Regions from separate parts of the Mesorhizobium sp. LMG17149 genome, predicted to be linked through region 3. Evidence: predicted binding sites of a transcription regulator. Region 3 holds the regulator's gene; each other region holds the start of a gene.
What was found. Region 3 encodes LexA, which represses DNA repair genes until DNA is damaged. Its sites were predicted from a motif close to TGTTCNNNNTGTGTTCNG; they were not measured.
Positions count from the first base shown of each region.

Region 1: a site for LexA is predicted at 6,316-6,333, ahead of NP945_RS24305 (metallopeptidase family protein). Genes of this name have one in related genera too.
Region 2: a site for LexA is predicted at 3,602-3,619, ahead of NP945_RS17040 (ATP-dependent helicase). Genes of this name have one in related genera too.
Region 4: a site for LexA is predicted at 3,032-3,049, ahead of NP945_RS12615 (DNA recombination protein RmuC). Genes of this name have one in related genera too.

Region 1 is NZ_JANIFL010000011.1:100,279-107,894, reverse strand. It holds gene NP945_RS24335 (ATP-binding protein) at 1-1,310, opposite strand, end outside; gene NP945_RS24330 (response regulator transcription factor) at 1,301-1,993, opposite strand; gene NP945_RS24325 (DUF4173 domain-containing protein) at 1,997-3,535, opposite strand; gene NP945_RS24320 (CoA ester lyase) at 4,071-4,946, shown strand; gene NP945_RS24315 (DUF1737 domain-containing protein) at 4,992-5,198, shown strand; partial or broken gene NP945_RS24310 (helix-turn-helix domain-containing protein) at 5,220-5,500, opposite strand; gene NP945_RS24305 (metallopeptidase family protein) at 5,751-6,173, opposite strand; gene NP945_RS24300 (hypothetical protein) at 6,357-7,394, shown strand; gene NP945_RS24295 (DNA polymerase Y family protein) at 7,336-7,616, shown strand, end outside.
Region 2 is NZ_JANIFL010000006.1:466,281-473,896, forward strand. It holds gene NP945_RS17035 (ABC transporter permease) at 1-589, shown strand, start outside; gene NP945_RS17040 (ATP-dependent helicase) at 863-3,562, opposite strand; gene NP945_RS17045 (glucose/quinate/shikimate family membrane-bound PQQ-dependent dehydrogenase) at 3,814-6,129, shown strand; gene NP945_RS17050 (hypothetical protein) at 6,268-6,702, opposite strand; gene NP945_RS17055 (dienelactone hydrolase family protein) at 7,137-7,616, shown strand, end outside.
Region 3 is NZ_JANIFL010000004.1:449,932-457,547, reverse strand. It holds gene gltX (glutamate--tRNA ligase) at 1-1,172, opposite strand, end outside; gene NP945_RS11445 (ComEC/Rec2 family competence protein) at 1,275-3,737, shown strand; gene lexA (transcriptional repressor LexA) at 3,731-4,471, opposite strand; gene kynU (kynureninase) at 4,881-6,128, opposite strand; gene kynA (tryptophan 2,3-dioxygenase) at 6,200-7,036, opposite strand; gene NP945_RS11425 (AMP-binding protein) at 7,033-7,616, opposite strand, start outside.
Region 4 is NZ_JANIFL010000005.1:99,800-107,415, forward strand. It holds gene NP945_RS12590 (transporter) at 1-226, shown strand, start outside; gene truA (tRNA pseudouridine(38-40) synthase TruA) at 193-963, opposite strand; gene NP945_RS12600 (GNAT family N-acetyltransferase) at 987-1,493, opposite strand; gene fmt (methionyl-tRNA formyltransferase) at 1,490-2,443, opposite strand; gene def (peptide deformylase) at 2,448-2,978, opposite strand; gene NP945_RS12615 (DNA recombination protein RmuC) at 3,082-4,353, shown strand; gene NP945_RS12620 (GFA family protein) at 4,374-4,778, opposite strand; gene NP945_RS12625 (cation diffusion facilitator family transporter) at 4,840-5,805, opposite strand; gene NP945_RS12630 (transglutaminase family protein) at 5,935-6,744, opposite strand; gene NP945_RS12635 (hypothetical protein) at 6,955-7,080, shown strand; gene sugE (quaternary ammonium compound efflux SMR transporter SugE) at 7,287-7,601, shown strand.

The DNA.
Region 1 (7,616 bases), on a different contig from region 3:
ACGATAGCCGCGTTCTCGGCCGATATGCGCAAGCCGATTTCGCCGCCGGCTCCGACGCGAACCGCCAGCCTGTTGTCGACGGGCAGCAGCGCCAGCGCCGCACCGAGCGATGTGCTTTCGCCGCTCGGCGCCAGGTTTTCGGCGCGCGCCAGGTCGAGCAGGCGGCGAACCAGCAGATTGAGCCGTCCCGCATCGGTGACGATATTGTCTGAAAAGCGCCGCCGCTCCGTATCGTCCATCGCGTCACCGGAATCGCGCAGCAGTTCGGCCGCGCCCTGGATCGCCGTCAACGGCGATTTGAGCTCATGCGAGACATGGGTGGCGAACGTCTGGATGCTGTCGGAACGCGCCTGCAGTTTTTCGGCCATGTCGAGGAAGGCGGCGGAAAGCTCCGCCATCTCTCGCGTGCCGTGATGGTCGAGCGGCCTGATCGCCGCGCGGTCGCCGGCGGCGATGCGCTCGGTTCGGTCGATCAGCGCATAGATCGGCCGGCTGACGGTGCGCAGGAAAACCAGGCCGATGAGCAGCGTGCCGCCGAGAATGGCGATCGCCGCCAACGTCACCTTGCCGCGTTCGCCATAGAGATGTTTGATGATGTTGTTGGGCGTCCGCGACACATAGACGACGCCGGCGACCTTGCCGCCGACAGCGACCGGCAGGGCGACGAAGACACGCACCTTGGTGCCGCGGCTGACCGAATAGAGCGGTGGCGTCGGCTGGTCGGGAATGCGCAGCCTGAGCGCGCTGGCATAGTGACCGGCAAGTGCTGTGCGCACCTCTTCGGCCGCACTGAGCGACTGGCCGACCTCGCCGCGCCCGGCAATGACGACGCCCCGGGGATCGAGCAGCCGGAAGCCGGCCAGCGTGGTTTTCTGCGTGGCGTCGAGAATACCGGACAGGCGCACGCCGATCGCCGCGAAGGCCGGATCCGGGGTGGCCGGCATCGCCGCCGGCCGGGTCGGCAGCACATAGTCGGAGGCGAGATCGAGTTGCGGCTCGATCGGCTTGTACAGCGGGCCCGGATTGACGCTTCGGCTTGAATCCCCGCCTGGCCCCGGCATCGGCGCGCCGAGCTTGTCCGCCGCAATGCCGGCGTCGCGCACATCCTGCGCATAGATGGCGGCGATGGCCGCGCCTTGCGCGATCAGCTCCGCTTCGGTCTGGCGGATCAACTGGTTCTCGTAGAGGCGGAAGAAGAACAAGCCGACCAATGGCAGGGCCATCACCATGATCAGGATGGCGACGACGACCGTGGCAAGCCGTGGCCGCCACTTGCGGCCGATCCATTTGCCGGAAGTCGTCAGCCGCATCGGCCAAGCCGGAAGCCGACGCCATGCACGGTCTCGATGGCATCCAGGCAACCCACTGCTGCCAGCTTGGCGCGGATGTTGCGGATATGGCTGTCGACGGTGCGGCCGGCGACATGGATGTTTGCGGCATAGGCGCTGGCCATCACCGCGTCGCGGTCGAGCACATGCGCGGGCCGCGCCAGGAACCCCTTCAGGATCGAGAATTCGATCCCCGTCAGGGCAAGCGCCTTGCCGTCGAAGCTGGCGGCATGGCTGGCCGGCGCCAGAGCCAATTTGCCATGCGAAAACTGCCTGTTGTCGACCGGTTCGGCCGCCGCCGGGCGGGCGCGCCGCAGGATGACGTTGACGCGGGCGACCAGTTCGCGCGGGCTGAATGGTTTCGTCACATAGTCGTCGCCGCCCATTTCGAGCCCGAGGATGCGGTCGATCTCCTCGTCGCGCGCGGACAGGAACAGCACCGGCACATCGGATGTGTGCCGCAGCCGCCGGCAGACCTCCAGCCCGTCCATTTCCGGCATGCCTATATCGAGCACGACGAGGTCCGGCGCCCGGCGTCCGATCGCCTGCAGGGCGGCGGCACCGTCGGCCACCCCTGTCGTTTTCATGCCGGCCTTTTCCAGCGCAAAGCAGATCACCTCGCGGATGTGCGGGTCATCGTCGGCGACGAGGATGTGATGCGGCATGGATCAGCGGCCCGGCATGGAAGGTTCGATAGCGGAGGGAATCACGAACGGCCCCTTGGTGTCGAGATATCGAAGCAGCCGCCAGTCGCGAAAGCTCCAGGCCCGCCAGTTCTGCTGGATAGTTCGATACCAGATTTCATCGCTGCCGCGCACGCCAGCCAGTTCGCGGACAGTGCCGGCGGCCGCCGTCTTGCCCTGCTGCTCGAGGAAGCGATCGAGTGCGGGAAACGCGCCTGGACCGAGCGAGTGAAGATACCAGGCGTCTAGGGGAATGCCCTGGCCGGTCATTTCGAGGGAATGGTCGACATTGTAGTTGGCGATCGTCGCTGCAAAATTGATGAAACAGCCGGCATAAAGCGTCAGAGATAACGTCAGAAGATTGGCGGAGAGCAGCCATTCGTTGGATTTTCTAAGCGCGATGCGGGCAATGATCAGGGCAAGGCCTGCTGCCACCAGCCCCATCCAGACAAAGGCGGCGACGCGCCAGTAGGTCAATGCATAGATGCCGACATAGAGGTCGAGCCGCAGGATCGACGAAATGACCAGCATGATGTTCTGCGCCACCCAGGCATAGACCAGCCGGCGGATGAACGGATCGGCCGATGTCTCGCTGCCTGGCCGCAGCGCTGCCAGCACGAAGCCGGCGGCAAGCAGCGCGGTGACGATCAGGGGATAGGCGCCGCGATGCGCGTAGGCCGCGTAGCTCAGCCCGTCGGGAAGGGCGGCCCCGCCCCACAGATAGGTGGCGTCGAGCGCCGTCTGCAGCGCAAACAGGATGTTGAAGACGATCAGGGCGCGCAGGATGGCGGCCTTGCCGAACAGGATGTCTTCGATGGTGGTGGCGGTTTTGTCGGCTTGAGCGCTGACGGCCGGCGCCGCGCGCGGGATGCGGCGAACGAGGCGCGGCAGGCGCGGCCGCAGAAAAGCCCAGACAGCGGCGAGCACGAACAGCCAGAAGGCAATCCGCGCCAGCTGGATAAGATCGAGCAGCCTCACGAGGTCGATCAGCGACAGCCAGTAGTCGATCACCGGATTGGCGGCGCCGAACAGCGCCAGGAAGACCGCGCCCAGCGTCAGCGGCATCACCCAGACAGCGATCGCCGCCAGCCGGATGCGCCGCCGGCCGAACCGCCGCGCCGTCCTGCGCCAGCGGATGAAATCATTGGCGAAGCGGAACGGCGCCGCCAGCCCGAACAGCACGATCTGCCCGGCAATGCGGGCGATGCTGTGCCGCAGCCGCCCGCTCAGCGAAAGGGCAAAGACGGTCAGCGCCGCCAGCGCGATCGAAACCGACAGGGTGCTGACGTTTTCAGCCAGCGGCAGCAGCGCGACAAGCAAGGCGATGGGCTTGAGCCACACCCGACCGTCGCTGAAAGCCGCCGGATGCACGGCGACAACCGCGGCGGCAATCAGCAGGGCGAACAGGAAAACCGTGATCCCGGCGGGCTGGCCGTAGAACAGGAAATCCGCAAGTGCCGCCAGCAGGATGGCGACACCGAAGCGGCTGCAATAGCTCGGCGCGGCGGAGAGCAACGCTGTCATGATCGGGCTTTCCTGATGGCGTCCCGCCGGGTTGCCGGCGGGCTGTTGCGGACAAAGGGAATGAGGATCGCCGTGGGATTCGCGCGCGGCGGATCGGCCAACCACCAGTCTTCGCGGCGCAGCCGGTAAGGCAGGGACCATCGGGGTTTTGCTCGGTTTTGCATGCCGTCTGTTTGTCAGGCCGGTGGGGAAAGGGTGAGGCGGATCGGAGGAGGTTTTCCGCAGGCCTGTGCAGTTTTCGTGCAGGCAATTGTTGAGGTCGAATTCGCCATCTTTCTAACGTCGGCGCTGCCCCTCACCTGCCTGCCGGCATCCTCTCCCCGTAAACGGGGCGAGGGACGCTCTTGTCGCCGGTTTCGCCAATCTCCAGCGTCGCAAGAAAGGCGCCGGCGTTGCCGCCAGCTCCTCTCGCCCCGTTTACGGGGAGAGATGTCCGGCAGGACAGTGAGGGGCAGCACCAGCTTTCGCGATTGGCTCGCCTCAGGCACAGCCCTGCGCGCTTGCCTCACCCACCCACAAGCGGCATAGATCACCCATGGAAACCTATCGCCCGCGCCGCTCCGTGCTCTACATCCCGGCTTCCAACGACAAGGCGCTGGCTAAGATCGCGCAGCTTGCCTGCGATGCAGTCATCATCGACCTCGAGGATGCCGTCGCCCCGGCCGACAAGATCGGCGCTCGCGAAAAACTGGCCGGCATTTTCGCCAACCGCCCCAACGAACGCTGCGAGATGATCGTGCGCATCAATGCTCTGGCAACCGAATGGGGCGCCGACGACCTGCTGGCTGCCGCAGGCTGCGAGCCCGACGGCATTCTGTTGCCCAAGGTCGACACGCCGCGCGACCTGCTCGAGGCCGGCGATGTGCTCGACGACAATTTTGTCCCCGATAGCGTGAAACTGTGGGCGATGATCGAGACGCCCAAGGCGCTGCTCAACATCGGCGCCATCGCCGAGCTTGGCCGTGACCCGGCCTCGCGGCTCAGTTGTTTCGTTGCCGGAACGAATGATCTGGTCAAGGAGACCGGCATTCTGGCAACGCCTGACCGACGCTACCTCGTGCCATGGCTGATGCAGATGGTGCTGGCCGCGCGCGCCGGCGGCATCGACATGCTCGACGGCGTCTCCAACGATTTTCGCAGCCTCGACGCTTTCACCCATGAATGCGCGGAAGCCGCGGCCATGGGCTTCGACGGCAAGAGCCTCATCCACCCGGCCCAGATCGAAGCCGCCAACCGCACCTTCGCGCCGTCCACGGAAGCCGTGGCCGAGGCGCGCTCGGTGAAGGAAGCCTTCGCGCTCGCCGAGAATGCCGGCAAGGGCGTGATCGCGCTGAACGGCAGGATGGTCGAGCGCCTGCATCTGGCGCAGGCCGAAAAACTGCTGGCGAAGGCAGCCGCCATCGGGTCATAAATGCTCGATGGATGGGCTATGGCTACTCACGACAGGAATTGAACAATGAAACTCTACCGCTTTCTGTCCGCTCCGGACGATGCCAGCTTCTGCCACAAGGTGACGGCGGCGCTGAACAAGGGCTGGCACCTGTTCGGCTCGCCGACCTATGCCTACGACAAGAAGGCCAAAACGATGCGTTGCGGCCAGGCCGTGGTCAAGGATATCGACGGCCAGGAATACGGACCCGATACGAAGCTCAGCGACTGGTAGGGACAGCGCCTTGCATGCGGATTAGGCAGCCTCGGCAATATCAAGGCGCACTGTAAGTCCGGCCTGTGTGGCAAGGTTGATCAACGTGTCCAGGCTGAATTCGCGATCCTGCCCCGCAAGAGGTCGCTAAGGCGCGGCTGCGTGATTCCGAGCCGCTCGGCTGCTTCGGCCTGGGTAATTTTCCAGCTCCGCACCCGCTGTTCAATCGCGATCAGCAAATTGGAGCGCATGGCCATATTGGCAGCCTCGGCCGGAGTATCTTCCAGCGCATCCCAGACATTTTCAAAGCTCTGACGTTCCATTGTCACGACTCCCTTCGTCATCCTAGGGCGCAGCAGTCGCAAAGCGACTGCGGAGACCCTAGGATCCATGCCGTGACCTTCGCCGAGGGGCATAGCAGATCAGGATTAGAGCCTGTTTTCGCCGAAACCGGATGGTAAGCTTTCAGTCCTGCACCGATGGAGCACTGTACCAAGATCACGGCATGGATCCTAGGGTCTGCGCTGCGTCGCTTCGCTCCTTGCTCCGCCCTAGGATGACGAAGGTGTGGGGCTATTCCGCCGCCTCTTCGATCTTCTCCATATCATCGTCCGACAGGCCGAAATGGTGGCCGATCTCGTGGATCAGCACGTGGGTGACGATGTCGCCAAGCGTTTCCTCGTTCTCGGACCAGTAGTCGAGGATGGCGCGGCGGTAGAGCGTGATGCGGTTCGGGCCCTCGCCGGTCTGCGGATTCCAGCGTTCGGCGATGCCGCGTCCCTCGAACAGGCCGAGCAGGTCGAAGGGCGTCTCCAGCGACAGGTCGTCCATGATCTCGTCGGTCGGAAACTCGGCGATCTGGATGACGATCTCGCCGGTCAGCTTGCGAAAATCCTCCGGCAGATGCGCGTAAGCCTCCAGCGCCAGGAACTCCATTTCGTCCATCGAGGGCGAGAGTTCGTCGTGCCAGGTGCGGGTCTTGTAGATGCGGGCCATGCTTTGTCCTTTGATCCCGGCATATAGGCTTTCGCACCGGAATCGGCAAATGAACGGGCCGATGCGCCTGCGCCATCCCTGCCGAGAGGAATAAATTCCCCATGACTCTGCTTGACTCCTGGGTCACCCTCTGGAATCTATAGGGAACATAACAGGAACAATTGTGAGTGGAAGCTGACCGTCATGGCGATGACCGCCGTGGCGCGGGAGACTGTTTTTGCCCTGCGCCGCCAGATCGCGAAAATCGAGGGAACGCTGCCCGAGCGCTTGGCTGCGCCGGCCGCCGCGCCCTTTAATGCCGACGCCAACACCGATCTCACAATCGTCCGGCGTGGCATTGCCGCGGCGTTGCCGGATGCGTTTCTGCCTATCGGTGTCGAGCGCCTCGACGCCGCCCTAAGCGGCGGCCTGCCGAAGGCCGCCCTGAGTGAAATCCATGGCAGCGAAACCCGCGATGCCGGGGCCGTCGCCGGCTTCGCTTTGTCGCTCACCAGCCTGATCCTCAAGCAAACGCCGGGGCTGCCGGTGCTGTGGATCGGCACATCGGAGATTTTTCGCGAGGCCGGCTTTCCCTATGCAAGGGGGCTTCACGCCTCGTTCGGCATCGAGCCGGAGCAATTGCTGTTTTCCGAGGCGCCAAGGCTTGTCGATGCGCTGTGGGTCGCCGAGGAGGCGGCCCGGATGACAGCGCTCGCCGCGGTCATCCTGGAAATCCGCGGCAATCCGCAGCGGCTGGACCTGACCGCGACACGCCGGCTGCATGCAAGGGCGCAAGCGGCCGGCCGGCCGGTGTTCCTGCTGCGGCAGGCGGCCGAACCCGAACCGACGGCCGCCCCTGTCCGCCTCATCGTCGCCTCGGCGCCGGCGGTGCCGCGCGACACCATCGCCGGGCCGCTGGCCGGCTCGATCGGCCGCCCGGCCTTCGCCCTCACCATCGGCAAGAGCCGCACAGCCCTGCCTGGACAATTCACACTGGAGTGGAACCCCGATGAACGCGCATTCGACGAAAGATGGGGCGACGAAAAAGGGAGCGAGGGAAGAGACCGGACAAAGAATCCTGTCCCTGTGGTTTCCCTATCTGGCGGCGGAAAGGATCCTGCGCCAGCGTCTGGGGCGGTCCTGGCGTTCCCGGCCGTCGGATCACCTCTCTCACCCGCCGCTCGTGATCAGCCATCGCGACCGCAACGCGCAGCGCATCTCGGCCCTCGACGAGCGGGCTGAGGCGCTGCACCTGAAGCGCGACATGGGCATCGCCGATGCGCGCGCCATGCATCCGTCGATCGACATCGTCGAGGCGGATCCGGAAGCCGACCGCCGACTGCTCGAAGGCCTTGCCGACTGGTGCGACCGCTACACCCCGCTGGTGGCGCTGGACGGGACAGACGGCCTGTTTCTCGACGTCACCGGCTGCACCCATCTGTTCGGCGGCGAGCGCGCCATGCT
Region 2 (7,616 bases), on a different contig from region 3:
CACGCTCGGCATGAATTTCCTGCTGCGCGGCCTGATCCAGATCATCAACGAAGGCAAGTCGATGGCGCTGACCAGCCTCAGCGACAGCTGGGCCTACACGATCTTCTCAAGCCAGCTCCTGGGCATTCCGGTGCAGATCTTCTGGGCCATCGGCTTCGTCGTGCTGTCGGCGATGCTCTACAACCGCCACCGCTTCGGTGCGCAGGTGAGGGTGGTCGGCGACAATCCCGACAGCGCCCAGCAGATGGGCATCGACGTCAAGCGCGTGCGGGTGAAAGTGTTCGTCTTCGTCGGCATCGGAGCGGCGCTCGCCGGCACCTTCTCGGTGATGATCAACTTCACCTGGTGGCCGACGGCCGGCGACGGCTATCTCCTCCCGGTGTTGGCCTCGGTATTCGTCGGCGGTACGCCGACCTGGGGCGGCATCGGCACCGTGGTCGGTGGAGCGATCGGCGCCGTCACCGTGTCCTTCATCCAGACCGGCGTCGTCGCGGCGGGGTTGAGCGGCTTCTACGTGCAGTTCTTCAACGGCCTGATCATCATCCTGTCGCTGCTGGGGCATAAGTGGAACCAGGCGCGGTACAGGTGAGGGCTGTTTCGTTGGCGGACCGCATGCCTTGACGATTGGCGCCGGCGCTCATCGTTTTCGTCATCGACGGGCGAAGCAAGGAGCGTAGCGACGCAGCGCAGACCCGAGGATCCATGCCGCGACTTCAACGCGTCACTACGGTGGAGAATTCTGCTCAGCTGCACTCCACGGCCAAGGTCACGGCATGGATCCTCGGGTCTCCGCGACGTCGCTTCGCTCCTGCTCCGCCCGTGGATGACGAAGGTGGGAGCTGTCCGCGGGAAAACGCCATCTTCACACCGCCGCGACAAACCCGTCCAGAACGCGTTTCTGGCCGGCCTTGTCGAAGTCGATGGTCAGCTTGTTGCCTTCGATGGCCGAGATGTTGCCGTTGCCGAATTTCTGGTGGAAGACGCGGTCGCCGACGTTGAAGGGCGATGGCTTGTCGGCGACGGATTTGGCGACCAGTTCGCCATCGATGGTGCGGCCCTTGACCGAGGTGCGGCCGGCGCCGTAGCCGCTGTCCGTCTCGCCATAGCCGATGCGCTCGACCTGGTGGCCGGAGCGCGAGCCCCAGTTGCGGTCGGTCGCCTCGGTGCGGTTGGCCTGCGCGCGCTGCCAGCCCGGCGTCGCATAGGTGTTGGAGAAGGCGCCGGATTTTTCGCTGTCGGCGCCGACAGTGTCGAAGCGCGAGGCGCCATAGGGGTTTTGCCGTCCCGCGCCCTGCCCACCGCGGCCGGAAGCAAAAGAACCGCCACCGTAGGAATTGCCATAACCGCCGTAGCTGTTGCCGCTTTCGGCGACTTCGACATGGGCTTCCGGCAGTTCGTCGAGGAAGCGCGACGGAATGGTCGACTGCCACAGGCCGTGGATGCGGCGGTTGGAGACGAACCACAGATGCAGGTTCTTCTTGGCCCGGGTCAGGCCGACATAGGCGAGGCGGCGCTCTTCCTCCAGCCCGGAGCGGCCGCCTTCATCCAGCGCGCGCTGGTGCGGGAACAGGCCTTCCTCCCAGCCGGGCAGGAAGACGGTCTCGAATTCGAGGCCCTTGGCCGAATGCAGCGTCATGATCGAGACGGCGTCGAGCCCGGCGTTCTGCTCGGCATCCATGACCAGTGCGACATGTTCGAGGAAGGAGCGCAGCGACTCATACTCCTCCATCGAGCGGATCAGTTCTTTCAGGTTCTCCAGCCGGCCGGGCGCTTCGACCGAACGATCGTTCTTCCACATGTCGGTGTAGCCGCTCTCTTCGAGAATGGTCTCGGCGAGTTCGGCGTGCGGCGTGGTTTCCAGCGCCTTCTGCCAGCGCTCGAAATTGGCCGCGACCTCGCGCAGTGCGGCGCGCGGCTTCGGCTTCAGCTCGTCGCTTTCGGCGAGCTTGGCGGCGGCCTCCAGCATCGGGATGCGCAGCGCACGCGCCGTGTCGTGGATCTGGCGGATGGTGGCTTCGCCCAGGCCGCGCTTGGGCACATTGACGATGCGCTCGAAGGCGAGGTCATCGGCCCCTTGGGCGACGACGCGGAAGAAGGCCAGTGCATCGCGGATTTCCATGCGCTCGTAGAAGCGCGGGCCGCCGATGACGCGGTAGTTGAGGCCGAGCGTGACGAAGCGATCCTCGAACTCCCGCATCTGGAAGGAGGCGCGGACCAGGATCGCCATGTCGTTGAGATTGTGCTTTTGCCGCTGGTAGGTCTCGATGGTCTCGCCGACGGCGCGGGCTTCCTCCTCGGAATCCCAGGCGGCATGGACATGCACCTTGCCGTCCTCGGGATCGTTGCGGTCGGTGAACAGCGTCTTGCCGAAGCGGCCCTCATTGTGGGCGATGAGGTGGGAGGCGGCGCCAAGGATGTGCGCGGTCGAGCGGTAGTTGCGCTCGAGCCGGATGATGGTGGCGCCGGGAAAATCCTTGTCGAAGCGCAGGATGTTGTCGATTTCGGCGCCGCGCCAGCCATAGATCGACTGATCGTCGTCGCCGACGCAGCAGATGTTTACGGTGGCGCGGGTGTCAGTCGAAGAGCGCCCGATCTCCCCCCTAGAGGGGGAGATGTCGCCGGAGGCGACAGAGGGGGGCGCTGTCCCTCCAGCCTGTCGGCGCGAGGCGCCCCCCTCTGTCCTGCCGGACATCTCCCCCTCAAGGGGGGAGATCGGCTTGCCTTGCGGCCTTTGCGCCAGGAGGCGCAGCCACATATACTGGGCGGTGTTGGTGTCCTGGTACTCGTCGACGAGGATGTATTTGAAGCGCTTGTGGTATTCCTTCAGCACATCCGGATTGGCGCGGAAAATGCGGATCGGGTGGCACAGCAGGTCGCCGAAATCGCAGGCGTTCAGCGTCTTCAGCCGCTCCTGATAGGCCTTGTAGAGTTCGCGGCCCTTGCCGTTGGCGAAGGCGCGGGCGTCGCCCTCGGCGATGTCGGCCGGGCCTTGCCCCTTGTTCTTCCAGCCGTCGATCATCTGGGCGAACTGCTTGGCCGGCCAGCGCTTGTCGTCCAGACCTTCGGCCTGGATCAGCTGCTTGATCAGCCGCACGACGTCGTCGGTGTCGAGGATGGTGAAGTCGGAGCGCAAACCGGCGAGTTCGGCATGTCTGCGAAGCAGCTTCACGCCAATCGAGTGGAAGGTGCCGAGCCATGGCATGCCCTCGACATTGCCTTCGCCGATCAGCACGCCAATGCGGATCTTCATCTCGCGCGCGGCTTTGTTGGTGAAGGTCACCGCGAGGATTTCCCAGGGCTTAGCTTTGTGGGTTGAAAGGATGTGAGCGATGCGGGTGGTCAGCACGCGGGTCTTGCCGGTGCCGGCTCCGGCCAGCACCAGAACCGGCCCTTCGGTGGTTTCCACCGCCAGCCGCTGCTCGGGGTTCAGCCCCTTGAGATAGTCGCGCGCATCGTTATGGCCGCTGCGGGCAGCCATGGCGCGCGCGGCGATGCCCGACGGGGCCGTGGGCCGCGCATTGGGTTCGTCGAAAAAGGGCATGTCTTCGGAAAAGCCGGACATTGCCCCGAATGTAGTGATTCGGTGGGGAAAGACCAGAACTGTCTACGTTTTGTTCCGCTAAAGTGCCCGATTGCTGCCCTGCGCTCTCACCGCGGTGATGTTGTCCCAATTGCGATGGACCATTACCACCTGCGCTTGAGGCCCGTGCTTGACAGGCGGGACCGTCGGGAGAAAGTTGTGCTTCGGGCAGCGACGCAATGCCGGGTTGCCATGGCCGCGCCGCGAAGCGCAACAGTCGAAGGAGTATCATCTTGGCTGTCACCATCACTTCCCTCATTCTTTTCCTCATCGGCCTGGCACTCGGCGGCGGCGGCATCCGCCTGGCGATGCTGGGCGGCAGCTGGTACTATGTCGTTGCCGGCCTTGCCTTCCTGATCGCCGCCTGGCTGCTCTACCGGCGCCGGTCCACCGCACTGTGGCTCTACGCGGTGATCGTGCTCGGCACGTTGGCCTGGGCGGTCTGGGAAACCGGCTTCGACTGGTGGGAACTCGGGCCTCGCGGCGGCATCATCGTGCTTCTCGCCTTGTGGCTGCTGACGCCGTGGGCGAGGCGGGGTCTTGTCGGCCCTGACGCACGCGCGCCGCTGATCCTTGCCGTGCTGGCATCACTGGCCGTCGCCGGTTATTCGATGACTTCGGATCCGAAGGACATTGCCGGCGAACTCGGCACCGACAAGGTGGTCGCCAACGCCAATCTCGGCAATGATGTGCCGGCCGGCGAATGGCACTATTACGGCCGCACGCAGTTCGGCCAGCGCTATTCGCCGCTCGACCAGATCACACCGGACAATGTCGCCAAGCTGCAGCCCGTCTGGACCTACCAGACCGGCGATGTGAAGGGTCCCGACGATGTCGGCGAGACCACCTACCAGGTGACGCCGCTTAAAATCGGCGACACGCTCTACATTTGCACGCCGCACAATTTCGCCATTGCCATCGATGCCGCGAGCGGCAAGGAGAAATGGCGCTTCGATCCCAAGGTCAAGCTCGACAAGGACCGCCAGCACCAGACCTGCCGCGGCGTGGCCTATTACGCCGATGCCGCCGGCGCCGCCGGGCAGCCCTGTGCGACCCGCGTCTATCTGCCGACCTCGGACGCGCGGCTGATCGCGCTCGACGCCGCCAACGGGCAGATCTGTCCGGCTTTCGCCGAGGGCGGCACGCTGAACCTTCTGACCAACATGCCCTATCCGAAGTCGGGCTATTATTACTCGACCTCGGCCCCTCTGATCTCAGGCGGCAAGATCATCGTCGGTGGCGCGGTCAACGACAATTATTCGACGCAGGAGCCGTCCGGCGTCATCCGCGCCTATGACGCTGCCACCGGCGCGCTGGTGTGGAACTGGGATTCCGGCAATCCGGACCAGACGACGCCGCTGGCGGCCGGCCAGACCTATACCGCCAACTCGCCCAACATGTGGTCGACGCCGAGCGCCGACGAGAAGCTCGGTCTGCTCTACGTGCCGCTCGGCAACCAGACGCCGGACCAGCTCGGCGCCGGGCGCAGCGCCAATGTCGAGAAGTTCTCGTCGTCGATCACCGCGCTCGACCTCAACACCGGACAGGTGCGATGGGTGCGGCAGACCGTGCACCACGATCTCTGGGACATGGACGTACCGGCGCAGCCGAGCCTGATCGACATCACCAAACCCGACGGCACGGTGGTGCCGGCGCTGGTCGGACCGACCAAGCAGGGCGATCTCTATGTGCTCGACCGCCGCAGCGGCGAGCCGGTCATTGCGGTCAACGAAGTGCCGGCGCCCGGCGGCGCGATCGAAGGCGACCACACAGCGCCGACGCAGCCGGTCTCCGATCTCACCTTCATGCCGAAGCCGCTGACCGGCGCCGACATGTGGGGCCTAACCATGTTCGACCAGTTGGCCTGCCGGATCGAATTCCAGGGCCTGCGCTATGAGGGGCGCTATACGCCGCCTTCCGTCCAGGGTTCGCTGATCTACCCCGGCAATTTCGGCACCTTCAACTGGGGTGGCGTCGCAGTCGACCCGGTCCGGCAGGTGCTGTTCGGCATGCCGACCTACCTGGCGTTCAAATCGCAGTTGATCCCGCGCGATCAGGTGCCGCCGCCGGACGAAGGGCGCGGCAGCGAGCAGGGGCTGAACCGCAACGAGGGCGCGCCCTATGCGGTGGTGATGGGGCCGTTCCTGTCGCCGCTTGGGATTCCTTGCCAGGCGCCGCCCTGGGGCTATGTCGCCGGCGCCGATCTCAGGACCGGCAAGATCGCCTACAAGCACCGCAACGGCACCGTCTACGATATGACGCCACTGCCGCTGCCACTGAAGGTCGGCGTGCCCGGCATCGGCGGGCCGATGATCACCGCCGGTGGCGTCGCCTTCCTGGGGGCCGCGGTCGACGATTATCTGCGCGCCTACGACCTGACGTCGGGCAAGCAGCTGTGGCAGGCGCGGCTGCCGGCCGGCGGGCAATCGACGCCGATGACCTATACGGTGGCCGACGGCCGCCAGTTCGTGGTCATCGTCGCCGGCGGCCACGGTTCGGTCGGCACCAAGCCTGGGGACTATGTGATGGCCTACGCGCTGCCGAAGTAGGGGCGACAGGGTAACGCGATCTTTCAGAGGTCGCGCCGCCCCTCATCTGTGCCGGTATCTTTTCCCCGGATACTGACGGGGAGAAGTGCCCGGCTGGTCGATCAGGGGCGGCAAATCTTCCGATCGACCCGTGGTCGATCAGCCAATCCCTAGATGGCCCTTCAGGCTGGGCACCGAGCCGAGCACCTTGTTGGTCAGGTCGGGGCCGGCGGCGGCTTCGGCCTGCTGGATCAGCGTCGCGCCGGCCTTCTGGATCTGCGCCATGTCGAGCCCGGATGCCTTGAGCGCGGCGATGCCGTTGATCAGCGCGCCGGCCTTCTCGCCGAGAACGCCGCCAAGCGCGCCCTGCAACGACGACAGAAAACCGCCGCCGCCGGCCGGAGCGGCGGCCATCACGTCATATTGATGGGCAAGGTCGTCGGCGCCGGGGATCTTTGCGAAGAACGCCGAGGCGCTTGTGCCTTCCGCCTCGTGTTCAAGCACCGAGAAAATGGTGCCGACGACTTTCTCCGTCGTCGCCTGGTCGAGGCCCGCCTTCTGCGAAACGGTGTTGACGATGTCCTGGACGTTCATGGCGTCACCTCAACCTTGGGTTTTCGTGTTGCGGTTCCGCTCAGTGCGGACCCTGATCAACGATCGTCGGCCTGCACTCGCAACCATCGCGCGCAGGGCCAAAGCGGCGGCCGCCGCAAGGACGAGCGCGCTGGCGAGGATCGGGGAAGGCATGGTCATGGTCATCGCTTCCTTCTGGGTCTGACGTCTAGGCACGCGGTCAAGATACCGTCGATAGCCACCTTCCCTCACTATTGTGGCAGCGCCAGCAGGATTTATCGCCAATGACCAAAAAGTGATGACATGGCCGCGCATGGCGCCGGCTTTACTTGCCCGGGCGCGGCCGGCGGCATACGCCCTGAGGCAATCGGCGGCCGCGATGAGTGCTCGACTGGATCATGCCGGCTTGGTCCCTATGTAGCTGGGAATTAAAGCCCGAAGCAGAGGATCTATCCATGACGAAACCCGACGCCAAGCCCGCCATCACCCAGGCGATGATCGACGCCTATGACGAATATACGCATCTGACGCTCGACCGCCGCCGGTTCATGGAGCAGTTGACCCGGCTTGCCGGATCGGGTGCGGCGGCGGCCGCGATCGCGCCGCTTCTGGCGGCGAATTCGGCGCAAGCGGCTGTTGTCGCCGACAACGATCCGCGGGTGAAGGGTGAGGACATCAGCTATCCCGGCGGCAGCGGCGAGATGAAGGGCTATCTGGTCAAGCCGGCGGACAAGACGGGCAAGCTCGGTACTGTCATCGTCGTGCATGAGAACAGAGGGCTCAACCCGCATATCCGCGACGTGGCGCGGCGCGTGGCGCTGGAGGGGTTCGTGGCGCTGGCGCCGGATTTCCTGTCGCCGCTCGGCGGCACGCCAACCGACGAAGACAAGGCGCGCGACATGTTCGCCAAGCTCGATCCGGCGCAGACCATCGCC
Region 3 (7,616 bases):
AGCAGAAGGGCCGCCTTGTCGTCGATCGGCAGGGGGCGCGTGGCGAACAGGAAGGCCGCGCCATCGACGAGCTCGACCAGCGTCTTGGCGCGGTCCTTCAAGCCCGGGAGCGCTGCCAGCAACTGCGCCTTGGTGCTGTCGTTCAGGCGCGCGGCGATCGCCGGGCCACCTTCGAGATAGGGCAGGGTAGCGATGAAGATGTCGAACAGTTGGGCATCGCTCATGCGGCGCATATGCGCGCCGTTGATCGCCTCCAGCTTGGCGAAGTCGAAGCGCGCCGCGCCCTTGTTGACATCGCCGATATCGAACCAGGAAATCATATCCTTGATCGACATGATCTCGTCGTCGCCATGGCTCCAGCCAAGGCGCGCCAGGTAATTGAGCAGCGCCTCCGGCAGGTAGCCCATGGCGCGATAGGCCTCGACGCCAAGCGCGCCGTGCCGCTTCGACAGCTTGGCGCCATCGGCGCCGTGGATCAGCGGGATATGCGACATGGACGGCACGTTCCAGCCCATGGCGTTGTAGATCACGGTCTGGCGAGCGGCGTTGGTCAGATGATCGTCGCCGCGAATGATATGGGTGACTCCCATATCATGATCATCGACGACGACGGCATGCATGTAAGTGGGATTGCCGTCAGAACGCAGGATGATGAAGTCATCGAGATCCTTGTTGGGAAAGCGCACCTCGCCCTGGACACGGTCATGGACGATGGTCTCGCCTTCGGTCGGCGCCTTGATACGAATGGCGCCCTTGACGCCTGCGGGCGCCTCAGAGGGGTCGCGGTCGCGCCAGCGGCCGTCATAGCGGGGCGGCAGCCCCTTGGCTCTGGCGGCCTCGCGCATGGCCTCCAGTTCGGCCGGCGTGGCATAGCAATAATAGGCCTTGCCCATGCGCACGAGCTCCTCAGCCACCTCGCGGTGGCGCGGCGCACGCTCGAACTGCGACACCGGCTCGCCGTCCCAGCTCAAGCCAAGCCAGGAAAGCCCGTCGAGGATGGCAGCCGTCGCGGCTTCATTGGAGCGTTCGCGGTCGGTGTCCTCGATGCGCAGCAGCATCGTGCCGCCAGTGTGCTTCGCATACAGCCAGTTGAACAGTGCCGTGCGCGCGCCGCCTATGTGCAGATAGCCGGTGGGCGAAGGGGCAAAACGGGTGACGACCTTGTCGGACATGGAACTCTCGGAAACCATCTGAAGCGGGGTGCGGTTGCGCGGGCTTTCGCGCGCCCGGCGTTCATGTAGCATAGGGTGTCGAGGGCGCAAGGGGCAGACCCGATGGCTGGACGAGGCTGGGGCTCGGATCAGGGCGAGGACGCTGCCATCGGCGTCAGCGAACGGTCCCTGTTTGCGCCTCGGCCAGCCCCATTACCGCCGCCATCGCCCCTTGTGCCGGATCCCGGCAAGGCGCCCTTGCAAGCGGATGTCGCCGCCTCTGTTCCTGTTGCCGAAACCGGCAGGATCGTTCGCGTGCGCCGGCAAATCAGCCTGACATCACTGCCTCGCCTGCGCCACAGCGTGAACACGGCGGCGAGCCTGGAACTCGACCGGGGCGTGGCCTTCCTGCTGGTGCCGGTCTGCCTGGCGATCGGAGCGATCGGCTATTTTTCGCTGACGGCTGAACCCGACTTTGCGAGACCTGTCGCGGTTGTCATCTTGACGGGGATCTGTGCGCTGGTCTCGCGCTCATGGCCAAAGACCCATCTGTGTTTCATGGCGGCGCTTTTGTGCGCCCTAGGACTGCTTGCTGCCAAGGTCGAGACGTGGCGTGCGGGCACACAAATGTTGGGCTCGGAAATCTCGACGCAGGTGACCGGCCGCGTCGTCTCGCTCGACCGGATGGAAACTGGCCGTATCCGGCTGACCATCGACGTGACGTCGACCGCAAGACCGAAACTGCGCTATGCGCCGGAACGGGTGCGGCTTTCGGCACGCAAGATCCCGGCTGACGTGACCGCAGGCTCCCTCATCACTGGATATGCCAAGCTTTTGCCGCCGACTGGGCCGGTGCGGCCGGACAGCTATGATTTCTCCTTCGACAGCTATTTTGCCGGCATCGGCGGCAGCGGGTTCTTTCTCGGCAACCCCAAGCTTGTCGTCAGCGATGATGGCGACATGCCGCTGCCGGCCCGAATTTCCTCTAGCGTGGAAAATGCCCGCGAGGCCATCGCCGACCATATCAGGGCGAGCGTCGGCGGCGCCGAAGGCGAGATCGCCGCGGCGCTGATCGTCGGCGTGCGCGCCGGCATTCCCGATGACATCAATGAGGCGATGCGACGTACCGGCATCTACCACATCATCTCGATTTCGGGACTGCACATGGCGCTGGTCGCAGGCACCATCATGGGCTTGCTGCGCGGCGCCTTCGCCTTGTTTCCCGACTTTTCCGCGCGTCGCCCGGTCAAGAAGTATGCCGCCGTCGCCGCACTGTTCTCGATCGCGGCCTATCTCATCATCTCTGGAGTCGTCGTTGCCGCCGAGCGCAGCTTCATCATGCTGGCGGTGATGCTGATTGCCGTGCTGTTCGATCGAGCAGCACTCACCATGCGCAATCTGGCGATCTCGGCGATCGCCGTCATCGTGGTGTCGCCGCATGAGGTGGTCGGCCCGAGTTTTCAGATGTCGTTCGCCGCGACCGCGGCTCTGGTCGGCGCCTATGCCGGCTGGGCCGATCACCGCGCGGGAAAAGCAAGACCGCCGCCCCCAAAGCGATCCATGCCCGGTTTCCTGACGCGAAAGTTCGTGCTCGCGGCAACCGGCCTTGCCATGACCTCCATCATCGCCGGCAGCGCCACGACGCTGTTTGCCATCTGGCATTTTCAGCGTGTGTCGCCGCTCAGCCTGTTCGCCAATCTGGCGGTTATGCCGATCGTTACCGTCGTCATGTTCCTGGCTGTCGCAAGCGCGCTGCTGATGCCTTTCGGATTGGATTGGCCGGCCCTCTACCTGATGGGCAAGGGTCTGACGGTGATGATCGCCATATCGGGTTGGATCTCCGAACGTTCGCCTGTCGATGGGGTTGGGCTGATTTCGCAGCAATCTGTCCTGCTGGTGACAATTGCCCTGGTCATCGCGACGATGGCGACAACTTGGCTGCGGCTCGCTGCTCTGCCATTCGCGCTGGCAGGCTTGCTGACCGTCTCGGATACGCGCACGCCGGATGTGCTGATCTCGGAAGACGCCCGGCTGGTGGCGTTGCCGATCGGTGGCGGCGAGCTTGCCGTCAGCCGGGAACGGCCGAACGAATTCACCGTCGACAACTGGAAACGCGCCCTGACATCAGAAACCATCGTCGTGCCAGAGGTGTTCGACAAGAGCGATGGGCAATTCGACGTCGCGGACGCCGTTGAGCTACCGCCGGGATCGCCGTTCTATTGCTCCTCAGGCGTTTGCGTGGCCAGGCATATGTCCGGTGCGATCATTGCCTATGTCGAGGACCGCAAGGACACCTGGAAAGCCTGCGGCTTCGCCGAGCTGATCGTCATCAATGACGCCACCGCCTATGACGCCTGTCACAATCCGCTGGTTCTCGTCATCACCAAGCGGCAACTGGCTCGCAAAGGCAGTGCCGCCGTCTTCTTCGATCGCCAATCGGCGACCACGCCGGCGACAATCAGCTTCGCGGTGAACAGCCCATATCGGCCCTGGCACACGCAACGCAAATACTCTCGTGAGGCGAGGGGGCTGGCACCCTTCAAGAAACCCGAGAAGCCAGCGGCCAACCCGCAGCCGCCTCAGTAGCGGCGGATGAGGCCGACGAGCTTGCCTTGCACCTTGACCCTGTCTGGGCCGAAAATACGGGTTTCATAGGCCGGATTGGCGGCTTCGAGCGCAATCGAAGCGCCCTTGCGGCGGAACCGCTTCAGCGTCGCTTCCTCTTCATCGACCAGCGCCACGATGATCTCGCCGGGGTTCGCCGTGTCGGCATTGCGGATGATGACGGTGTCGCCGTCGAAGATACCGGCCTCGATCATCGAGTCGCCCTTGACCTCCAGCGCATAGTGGGCGCCGCCCATGATCATGTCCGGCGGCACGGAGATCGAATGCGTCTGATGCTGGATGGCATCGATCGGCACACCGGCGGCGATACGGCCCATGACCGGGATCGACACGGCGGAGACCGCATCGTCATCATTGCCGGGCGAGGGCATCCGCGAAGGCGCCGGCTTGATCTGCCGGCCAAGGGCACCACCCTGACCGAGACTGCCCTGGATGACGCTTGGCGAAAACTTCTTTGCCGCGTTGAGGCCGGGCGCGATGGAGTCCGGCAATCGCAGCACTTCCAGCGCCCGTGCCCGGTTGGGCAACCGGCGAATAAAGCCGCGCTCCTCAAGTGCGGTGATCAGCCGATGAATCCCGGATTTGGAGGCAAGGTCGAGCGCCTCCTTCATCTCGTCGAAGGATGGCGGAATGCCGCTCTCCTTCAGGCGTTCATGGATGAACATCAGCAGTTCATGTTGCTTGCGTGTCAGCATGGCGGCCCCCAGATTACCTGAAACCAGAATCGAAAAACAAACCCAGAACAAACACTATCTGTTCCAGTTGTGTTCTGCAACCGTTTAAAGTTTAATGAATTTGTTAAGGCTGCTGAAATTATTTGGGCTTGCCAGCGGGTCGCGATCGACAGGCGCCAACCACGGCAATGCGCCTGCTCACATTGAAACCATTATGGTTAATGACCTGTGGCTCATCCTCGACCCAAGGCTTGGCATCATCTGCCGATCGACCTCCACAAGGGACGCTATCAATCTTCGGGACGTTCGTTTGCCGTGAACGAAACGGAGCCAAAACGCCAACGTCTGTTGGCATTTGTGGCTGGAATTCAGCCCTCCGTCATCTGCCGGGCAGTGAGGGCGGCGACGGCAAATCGCGGAGATCGTTGCGTCAGGTAACGGCTTCCTTGACGGCGAAACGCTGGTCCTTCCATGCGCCCGTGCGCAGAATATCCTCCAGCACCTCAACCGCCAGCCACACATCCTTGTAGCCGACATAGAGCGGCGTGAAGCCGAAACGGATGGTCGATGGCGCGCGAAAATCACCGATGACGCCGCGCTCGATCAGCGCCCGCATGATTTGATAGCCGTGATCGTGAAGGAACGACACCTGGCTGCCGCGCCTGGTCGCGTCGCGGGTGGTCTCCAGCGTGAGGCCATAGGCGCCGCACTTTGCTTCGACGAGCTGGATGAACAGTTCCGTCAGCGCGACGCTCTTTTTTCGCAATGCCGCCATGTCGACGTCGTTCCAGATGACAAGCGCGCCTTTGAGCGCCCGCATCGACAGGACAGGCTGGGTGCCGCACAGAAAGCGGCGGATACCGGTGCCGGCAACATACCCCCGTTCGAAGGCAAAGGGCCGCGCATGGCCCCACCAGCCGCTGAGCGGCTGGCTGATATCGCCGTGATGGCGCTGCGCGACATAGATGAAGGCCGGTGCGCCCGGACCGCCGTTGAGGTACTTGTAAGTGCAGCCGATGGCGAAATCGGCATTTGCCTGATCGAGCTCGACGGGCAGGGCGCCGGCGGTGTGGCATAGATCCCAGACGATCAGCGCTCCGGCCGCATGAGCCTTGCGCGTCAGCGCCGCCATGTCGCGCAGTTCACCCGATTTGTAGTTGACGTGGTTGACCAGCACCACCGCGACGTTTTCGTCGATCAGCTCTTCGATGGTGGGCGCGTCGACGCCCGCGAGGCGCAGCAGGACGCCGTCCCGTGTCGAGGCCACGCCTTCGGCGATGTACAGGTCGGTGGGGAAACTGTCACCCTCGGCGACGATGACCGACCGGCCCGGCCGCATCTCCAGCGCCGCATGCAGCACCTTGTAGATGTTGGTCGACGTCGTGTCGCAGACGACGGTCTGGCCGGCCGCGGCTCCAATCAGGCGTCCGAGTTGATCGCCGAGTTCGATCGGCATCTCGAACCATCCGGCCGTATTCCAGGCTCGGATGAGGTCCTGGGCCCATTCCTGGGTTGCCGCCTGCTGCAGCTCGCCGAAAACGGCATGAGACGCTGCCCCCAGTGAATTGCCGTCGAGATAGATCACCCCCTCCGGCAGAATGAAACGGTCGCGCATGGCCCGCAGCGGATCTGTGGCATCCATCGCTTCGACTGCGGCGAGATCAGGAAATCCACTCATGGTCAGTCAGTCCCCGGTTGTTCGCGAAGGGTGTTCCGCCGCCGCGTGTCGCTGTTTTCATTTCGACGATGTCAGAGCCGGGTGCGGACCGTCCACAGTTCCGGGAACAGCACCACCTCGAGCATCTTCTTCAGATACGAAGCACCCGACGTGCCGCCGGTGCCGCGTTTCAGACCGATGATGCGCTCAACCGTGGTGACGTGGTTGAAGCGCCAGCGGCGGAAATAATCCTCGAAGTCGACCAGCTTCTCTGCCAGTTCGTAGAACATCCAGTAGCGCTGCGGATCGCGGTAAATGGTTTGCCAGGCGACCAGCACCTCTTCGTTCTCGGTTCGCGTCTCACGCCAGTCCGTGCGCCTGGCATCGGCACCGATGTCGAATCCGTTGCGCGCAAGCAGCAGCAGCGCTTCGTCGTAGAGCGATGGTTCGGTCAGGATCGCTTCCAGCTTTCCGCTCAGGTCGGGCCGGTGCTTGTGCGGCCCGAGCATGGCCAGGTTGCGGTTGCCGGCCATGAACTCGATGGCGCGATACTGCCAGGACTGGAAACCCGAGGACTGGCCGAGCGCGTCGCGGAACTCGGTGTATTCGCTCGGCGTCATCGTCCGCAGCACATCCCAGGCATTGTTCAGCTGCTCGAAGATCCGCGCAACGCGCGACAGCATCTTGAAGCTCGGCTCGAGCCGGTCGGCGCGGATGGAACGGATCGCGGCGCCGATCTCGTGCAGAGCGAGCTTCATCCAGAGTTCGGAGGTCTGATGCTGGATGATGAACAGCATCTCGTCATGCGCCGATGACAGCGGCGTCTGGGCCTCCAGCACTTTCTCCAGGTGCAGGTAGTCGCTGTAGGACATGCGCTCCTTGAACGACATCTGGGCGCCTTCGGACGCCGGATCGTATGGCTCGCTCAATCGATTTTCTCCGTGCGCAGCCGGAAGCGCTGGATCTTGCCGGTCTGGGTCTTGGGCAGGGCGGCGATGAATTTTACCGATCGCGGATATTTATAGGGCGCGATCATTGCCTTGACATGGTCCTGCAGGCGCTTGGTGGTGAGGGCGTCGGGCGCGACGCCCTGCACCAGCACGACATGCGCCTCGACGATCTGGCCGCGCTCGGCGTCCTCGGCGCCAATGACAGCGCATTCGGCGACATCCGGATGCGACAGAAGTGCGGCCTCGACCTCGGGTCCGGCAATGTTGTAGCCGGCGCTGACGATCATGTCGTCGGAGCGGGCGGCGAAATGGAAGAAGCCGTCCTCGTCCTGCGTGAAGGTATCGCCGGTGAGGTTCCAGCCGTCGCGCACGTATTCCTTCTGCCGGTCATCGGCCATGTAGCGGCAGCCGGTCGGTCCGCGCACCGCAAGCCTGCCGGTCGCGCCGCGTGGCACCTCGCGCATCTCGTCATCGACGACGCGCGCCTCGTAGCCGCCCACCGGCTTTCCGGTCGACGCGGGCTTCATGTCGTCAAAACGGTTGGAGATGAAGATGTGCA
Region 4 (7,616 bases), on a different contig from region 3:
GGCTGCGAGCCTTGTGTCGCTGTTCCTGTTTGCCCTGTCGATGGTGCTGACCTGGCGCATGACCAACGCCACGATCGGCAGGGGCGCATCGGTCGGCACCGCCGTTTTCGTCAGCATGTTCATCGCCTCGCTGCTGGTGCTGTTCGGCCTGCAGACGCTGCTCGGCATCACCGTGCCGGACGATGCCGGAGTTCAGAGCCTGTCCGGGCTCGTCTCGACTGGATAATCGACATCGGTGAGAAACAGCCCGTCGGGTGGCGCCACCTGGCCGCAGGCGGCGCGGTCGTGCGCCTCGAGCGCCGTTTTCAGGTCGGCCGCGGTCCAGCCGCCGTCGCCGACGCGCTTGAGCGAGCCGACCATCGAACGTACCTGATTGTGGAGGAATGAGCGCGCCGAAGCCCTGACCTCGATCATGTCGCCCTGTCGGCTCACATCGAGCCGTTCCAGCGTCCTGATCGGGCTGTTGGCCTGGCACTGGGTCGAGCGGAAGGTGGTGAAATCATGCCGTCCGAGCAGGACTTTCGCCGCTTCGTGCATGGCGCCGGCGTCGAGCCGCTTCGGCACCCACCAGACCTTGCCCTTGTCGAGCGCGGCCGGGGCACGGCGGTTCAGGATGCGGTAGAGATAGTGGCGGCCGATGGCCGAGAAGCGGGCGTCGAAGCTGTCGGAGACGACCGTCGCTTTCAGGATGGCGATGCGCGCCCCGGCCGCCTGCAGATGGGCGTTGACTGCATCGCGCACCTTGTCGCCCGGCCACGCCTTGGCGAGGTCGGCATGCGCCACCTGCGCGGTCGCATGGACGCCGGCATCGGTGCGGCCGGCGGCGCGCAGCCGGATCGCTTCGCCGCAGAATTTTTCGATCGCCCGCTCGATCGCCTGTTGCACCGAAGGCTGATCCGCCTGGTGCTGCCAGCCGGCAAACAGACTGCCATCATATTCGATGTCGAGGCGAAAACGCGGCATGCCGGGCGGCTATACGCTCTCGCCTACGCGGCGAGAGCGGTGAAGGCGGAGGCGTAGACCAGTGTGCCGGCCTCAGGCGCGTCGCCCCAGGCCAGCGCCTGCAGCGCTTCGCCCTGGTATTCGCTCTCGAAGTTCTCGGCACGCGTGTGGCTATATCCGAAACGCCCGTAATAGATGGGGTCGCCGAGCACCACAGCCAGCGTTTCGCCGGCATCCCTGAGGCGGATATGCGCCTCGCGGATCAGCGCGCCGCCGATGCCGCTGCCATGGAACGAGGGCTCCACCGCCAGCGGTGCCAGCGCCACGGCCGCGAAAGTCTTGCCGCCATTCTGGACGAACAGCCGCGAAAACAGGATGTGACCGACCACCTGGCCGTCCTCTTCCGCCACCAGTTCGGCAACAGCGTCGCCGCCGGTCACCAGCGCGTCGACCAGACCGGCCTCCGCCTGCTGGCCGAAAGCGTGTTCCTCGACGAGGCGGATGGCCTCGCGATCCCGCGGCGTTGCCGCGCGTATCGACATCATGCTCATGAGAATTTCAGTCCTTTTTCGATCTTGGCCCCGCGCAGGAACTCCGACGCGGCAGCGGGCTTTCCGCCCGCGCGTTGAACTTCGACCAGCCTGATCGCGCCTGCCCCGCAGGCGACCGTCAGCCGGTCATCGAGAATTCCTCCCGACTCGCCCAACTCTTCCCAAAGCGACAGGCCTTGCGACAGCGTCGAGCGAAGCAGTTTCAGCCGCTCCTGGCGGCCGCCAATTCCTATCTCCGACCACGCGCCGGGAAAGGGTGACAGGCCGCGAATATGATTGTGGACCTCACTTGCTGAGCGAGTCCAGTCCACGCGAGTCTCGGATTTATCGATTTTCTTGGCGTAGGTCACCCCATCCACAGCTTGTGTGGTGAATGTCAGGGTATTCCTTTCCAGTCGCGCCAGCGCTTCCACCATCAAGGCAGCACCGACACTCATCAATTGATCATGCAGATCGCCGGCTGTCATATCGGGTTCGATGGCGCATTTTTCAACCAGCCCGACCGGGCCGGTGTCCAGCCCCTCTTCCATGCGCATCACCATCATGCCGCTTTCCAGGTCGCCGGCCATGATGGCGCGCTGGATCGGCGCGGCACCGCGCCAGCGCGGCAGAAGCGAGGCATGGCCGTTGATGCAGCCGAGCCGGGTCGCCTCGAGAACCGCCTTCGGCAGCAGCAAGCCATAGGCGACGACCACGGCGACGTCGGCCTGCAAGGCACGGAAAGCGGCCTGCTCGGCCTCGCCCTTGAGCGAAACCGGCGCCCGGACTTCAATGCCCAGCCGCTCCGCCTCGCGCTGCACCGGCGATGGCGTCAGTTCCAGCCCGCGCCGTCCTGCGGCGCGCGGCGGCTGGGTATAGACGGCTGATATCTCATGGCCAGCCTCGGCGATCGCGCGCAAAGTCGGCACCGAAAACTCCGGCGTACCCATGAAGATGACGCGAAGGGGCATGGCCCTATCCCGCCAGCTTGCCCGGCGCCTTGTCCCTGGCAAGCTTCTTGAATTTCTTCACCACCATGTCGCGCTTCAGCTTCGAGATGTGGTCGATGAACAGGACGCCATTGAGGTGGTCGATCTCATGCTGCAGGCAGGTGGCCATCAGGCCCTCGGCCTCCATATCCTGCAATTTGCCGTCGCGGTCGACATATTTGACCCGCACGGAGGCCGGGCGTTCGACCTCGGCGTAATAATCCGGGATCGACAGGCAGCCTTCCTCATAGACCGAGCGCGCGTCGGCGCTCTCCAGGATTTCCGGGTTGATGAAGACATGCGGCGCCGGCGTCTCGTCTTCCTTGGCCAGATCGATCACCAGCAAGCGCAGCGGCTCGCCGATCTGGATTGCCGCCAATCCGATGCCCGGCGCGTCATACATGGTCGCCAGCATGTCGTCGGCTAATTTGCGCAAAGGTGCGTCGACACGCTCCACCGGCTTGGAAACCTGGCGCAGGATGGGGTCGGGAAGGATGATGAGCGGCTTGATCGACATGGCGTTCCACCTAAGACCTCCAGAGAAAAGCGTCAACCGGTAGGCTGGAGGCTCGTTCACGTTTTGATCTGTGCCGGCAGCGCGAATCGTTTATGCTGTCCACATGAATGATTTGAGCACCATCCTTTCCGAACCTGTCGCCCGGCTTGGCGCCACAACCGTCACGCTCGGCCATGCGCTGGCCTTCGGCGCTTTGCTGTTTCTGGCCCTGTTCGTGGCGCTGGTCATTGCGCTGTGGCGGTCGGCGAAGGCGCGCGCCGTCGCGGCTGCGGAAGCCGCCGATCATGCCCGCGATGCGGAAGTGCGGATGGCCGGCATTCTGCAAAGCCAGGCCGAAATGCAGGGTCGTATGGGCGCCATCGCCGAAGTGTTCGGCGCACGGCAGGCGGAGCTGACGCAGTCGATCGGCCAGCGCCTCGACGCCATGACCGGCCGGCTCGGCCAGACCATGACCGAGCAGACCAAATCCACGCATGAGAGCCTGGCCAAATTGCAGGAGCGGCTGGCCATCATCGATGTCGCGCAGGGCAACATCCAGTCGCTCGCCGGCCAGGTCGTGCAGCTGCAGGCGATCCTCTCCAATAAGCAGACGCGCGGTGCTTTCGGCCAGTCTCGCATGGAGGCGATCGTCGCCGACGGCCTGCCGCACGGCGCCTATGAATTCCAGGCGACGCTGTCGAACGGCAGCCGTCCTGACTGCCTGGTGAAGATGCCGAACGGCGCGCCGTCGCTGGCCATCGACGCCAAGTTTCCGCTCGAGGCCTGGAATGCCATCCGCGCCGCCGATGGCGCCGACCTGCAGAAGGCCGCCTCGCAGGCCTTCCGCCGCGACATCGAGATCCATGTCCGCGATATCTCGGAAAAATACCTGATCCAGGGCGAGACGCAGGACACCGCCTTCATGTTCGTGCCGTCGGAATCAGTGTTCGCCGAGATCCACGAGAATTTCGAGGCGATCGTCCACAAGGCGCACCGCGCCCGAATCGTCATCGTCTCGCCGTCATTGCTGATGCTGTCGATCCAGGTCATCCAGGCGATCCTCAAGGATGCCCGCATGCGCGAACAGGCGCACCTGATTCAGGGCGAAGTCATCCGGCTGATGGAGGATGTCGCGCGCGTCGACGAGCGGGTGCGCAAGCTGCAGGTGCATTTCGGTCAGTCGGCCAAGGACATCGACGACATCCTGGTTTCGACGTCGAAGGTCACCAAGCGCGGCCAGAAGATCGAGGCACTGGAATTCGGCGCGCAGCCCGACGGCGATGCCGCCGCGGACGCAGCGTCACGGGCTCCCGCCGCGAAGGTCGATACTGGCGCGCGCGTTGCCGATTCGAAAACCGGGCAGCTCAGGCTGAGGGTCGTTGAAGGCGACGATTGAGGCGCGGTGCCGGACCGGCGCTACTGCTCCTCCAACGTGGTCATGCCCTGAAATTCAGGCAGCCAGTGCAGCGCCGAGCGGTGCCATTTCTGCTGTGTTGGAATCAAATCCTGGCGCTGCCGCGCGGTCCCCACGCGAATCCCATAGACCTTGGGGCCATCGCCGACAGACGTGGCGTAAAGATGCGAGCCGCAGTCAGCGCAAAAGGCCTGGGTGCGCTTGGCGCCGCTCGCCACGATCTTGATGTAGATTTTCGGCGTGCCCTTGGTGATGCGGTAGTTGCTTTCCGGCGCCGGAACCGTCAGGCGAAAAGCCGTGCCGGTCAGTTGCTGGCAATCCGTGCAGTGGCAGATCGTGGTCTTTTCCGGATCGACCTCCGCCTCGTAGGTGATGGCGCCGCAGTGGCAGCCGCCGTCGATCTTCATCTTCGTTCCTCCTGAATCCCGATAATCTAGCGGGTCAAGCCAGCCAGGCAATGGCGCAGCGCTAGTCCAGAGCCGGATCGGATGCGGTCTCGATCAGCTTGCGCCGCTGCTCCCAGGTGCCTGCCGCCTGTGGTTTGACGAACAGCCGCGTGATCTCCGGCATTTCCTTCTTCAGCTGCGCCTCCAGGCGCTCGACGCAAGCTTCGATCTCGGGCGCCGTCAAATGGTCCTCGAACTCGATGCTGAGCCCGGCGACGATCTCTGCCGGCCCCATATGGACGGTCAGGACGCCGTTCGCCCGCTGCACCGCCGGATCCTGCTGGGCGATCGCCAGCACCTTCATCTGCACCTCGGGCGATGCCGGCTCGCCGATCAGCAGGCCCTTGCTTTCGCGGGCCAGGAAGATCGCCGTCGCGCCCAGGATCAGCCCAATGCCGATCGAGGCGGCGCCGTCGAGTTCCGGCATCTCCAGAACTTCCGCCGCCAGGATGCCGGCGAACGCGACGATCAGGCCGAGAAGCGCTGCACTGTCCTCGAACAGCACGGTGTAGACGCTCGGATCCTTGCTCGACTGCACCGCCCGCAGCCAGCCCTGCTTGCCCTTCTGCTGACGGAACTCCTTCAGCGCCACCCACCACGAACTGCCTTCGAACAGGAAGGAAAGGCCGAGCACGACGTAGGTCACCTCGGCGTTGACGACCGGCTCCGGCGCCATCATATGGATCACGCCTTCGTAGAACGACACGCCGGCGCCCAGCGCGAAGACGAGGAGCGCGACGATGAAGCTCCAGAAGTAGAGTTCGCGGCCGTGACCGAGCGGATGCGTCCGGTCGGCCGGGCGGGCGGCGCGGTGCATGCCGTAGAGCAGCAGGCCGCCATTGCCGGTATCGACCAGCGAATGCACGCCCTCCGACAGCATCGCCGAACTGCCGGTGAAGGCGGCGGCGGCGAACTTGGTCAGCGCGATGGCGAAATTGCCGGCGAGCGCCGCGTAGATCACCTTTTTTGAGCCGCCGTGCCCGGCCATGGCATTTGTTCCCATTCAAGGCGCAGTCTAGCGGCCAGGCCGCTAAAGCTCCACAGGCATCACACCGCGCGAATGTCGGGTCGTCCAAGCCAGCGATCATGAGAGAGATCGGCCTATGGAAAACGGCGACTACTCGACGATCTCGCTGGTCCACACCTTGAAGCCGGCAAGCGTTCCCGGGCCGAATATATGGGTCAGCGGCACGTCGGCGGCGTCGCGGCCGGAGGCGATCAGGATGCGGCCGATGCGCGGTGCATTGTTGCGCGGGTCGAAGACATGCCAGCGGCCGCCGAGATAGACTTCCATCCAGGCGCAGAAATCCATGCTCGCCCATGGTTTCGGCATACCGATGTCGCTGATGTAGCCGGTGCAGTAGCGCGTTGGGATGTTGAGCGCCCGGCAGAAGGTGACGGCGAGATGCGCGTAGTCTCGGCACACGCCGCTCTGTTCGCGATACGCTTCCGCAGCGGTGCGTGTCGGCCGAGCATTGCCGTAGTTGAAGACGATGTGGTTGTGGACGAAGTCGCAGACCGCCTGCACGCGCGGAATGCCCAGCGGCGTGTTGCCGAACAGCCGCCACGCTTCATCAGCCAGAAGGTCGCTTTCGCAAAAACGGCTGGGCAGCAGGAACAGCAGCGTGTCCGCCGGCAGGTCGCGAACCTCGTGCTGCCAGGCCATCAGATCGCCCATCTCGAAAGTGCCGGGATCGCGGATCACCGCGTCGGTGCCGAAGGTGAAACGCCCGGGCGGCGCGACGAACCGGTTGCACCAATTGCCGAAACTGTCGCGATAGCTTTCGATCGGCACCGGCGGGTTGGAAATCAGGAAATCCGGCCGCTCGAGATCGGAGGCACGCGAATAATGCACATTCAGCATCGCGATGAGCGGCGTTTCCTGCGGAAAGTCGAAGCTCATCTCGCAGCCGATGTGGATTCGCATTGTCGTCCTGACGGCCTGCCTGACGATCACCCGGCGAAGCTCGGGTCGATGCTGCAGTGCGAAAATGACCATCGCACGGACCGTCATGGTTTACGAGCAAATTAGAAACCGGTTGAAAGCGATCCGGCGACGCCGGCAACGGTCGCTAACCCCTTGCGGTCGGGCGGTTCTCTTGTTTCACTTGGCGTCCCACATCAGGAGGAACGAATCATGGCTAAAGGTGCGATGAAGGCAGGCAAGGAAGCCCGCAAGCCGAAGAAGGACGCCAAGAAGCCCGCTCCGGCTCCCGCGCTGAAGGCGCCGCCGGTCAAGGCGATGAAGCTCAAGGACAAGTAGGTCCGGCGATCCACTTCGCAATAAGGGTTACGGCCGGCGACACTGTTGCCGGCCGCTGTTGATCGAGCGCTCGAAATTCCTATATTGGCATGGCGGGGACGACCTCGCGCTTCCCCGAAATCCGGACGGGACGACCCGCCATTGTTTGACTGATCGTCGGACGCCGAAATCACCTTTCGGTCCGATGCTCTGATGGAGCGTTGTCGATGTCGTGGATTCTTCTCTTTTTCGCGGGCCTGTTCGAGATCGGCTGGGCAATCGGCCTCAAATATACAGATGGCTTCTCGAAGCTGGTGCCGACCGTGCTGACTGTTGCCTCGATGGTCGTCAGCCTCACTCTGCTCGGCCTGGCGCTGAAGGCGCTGCCCGTTGGCACCGCCTATGCGGTGTGGACCGGCATCGGCACCGTCGGTACGGCGCTGCTCGGCATCTGGCTGCTCGGCGAACCAGCCACCGCGATCAGGCTGGCCTGCATCGCGCTCATCGTCTGCGGCATCATGGGGCTGAAGTTCGCCGCCTGACGGTCTTTTGGTTTG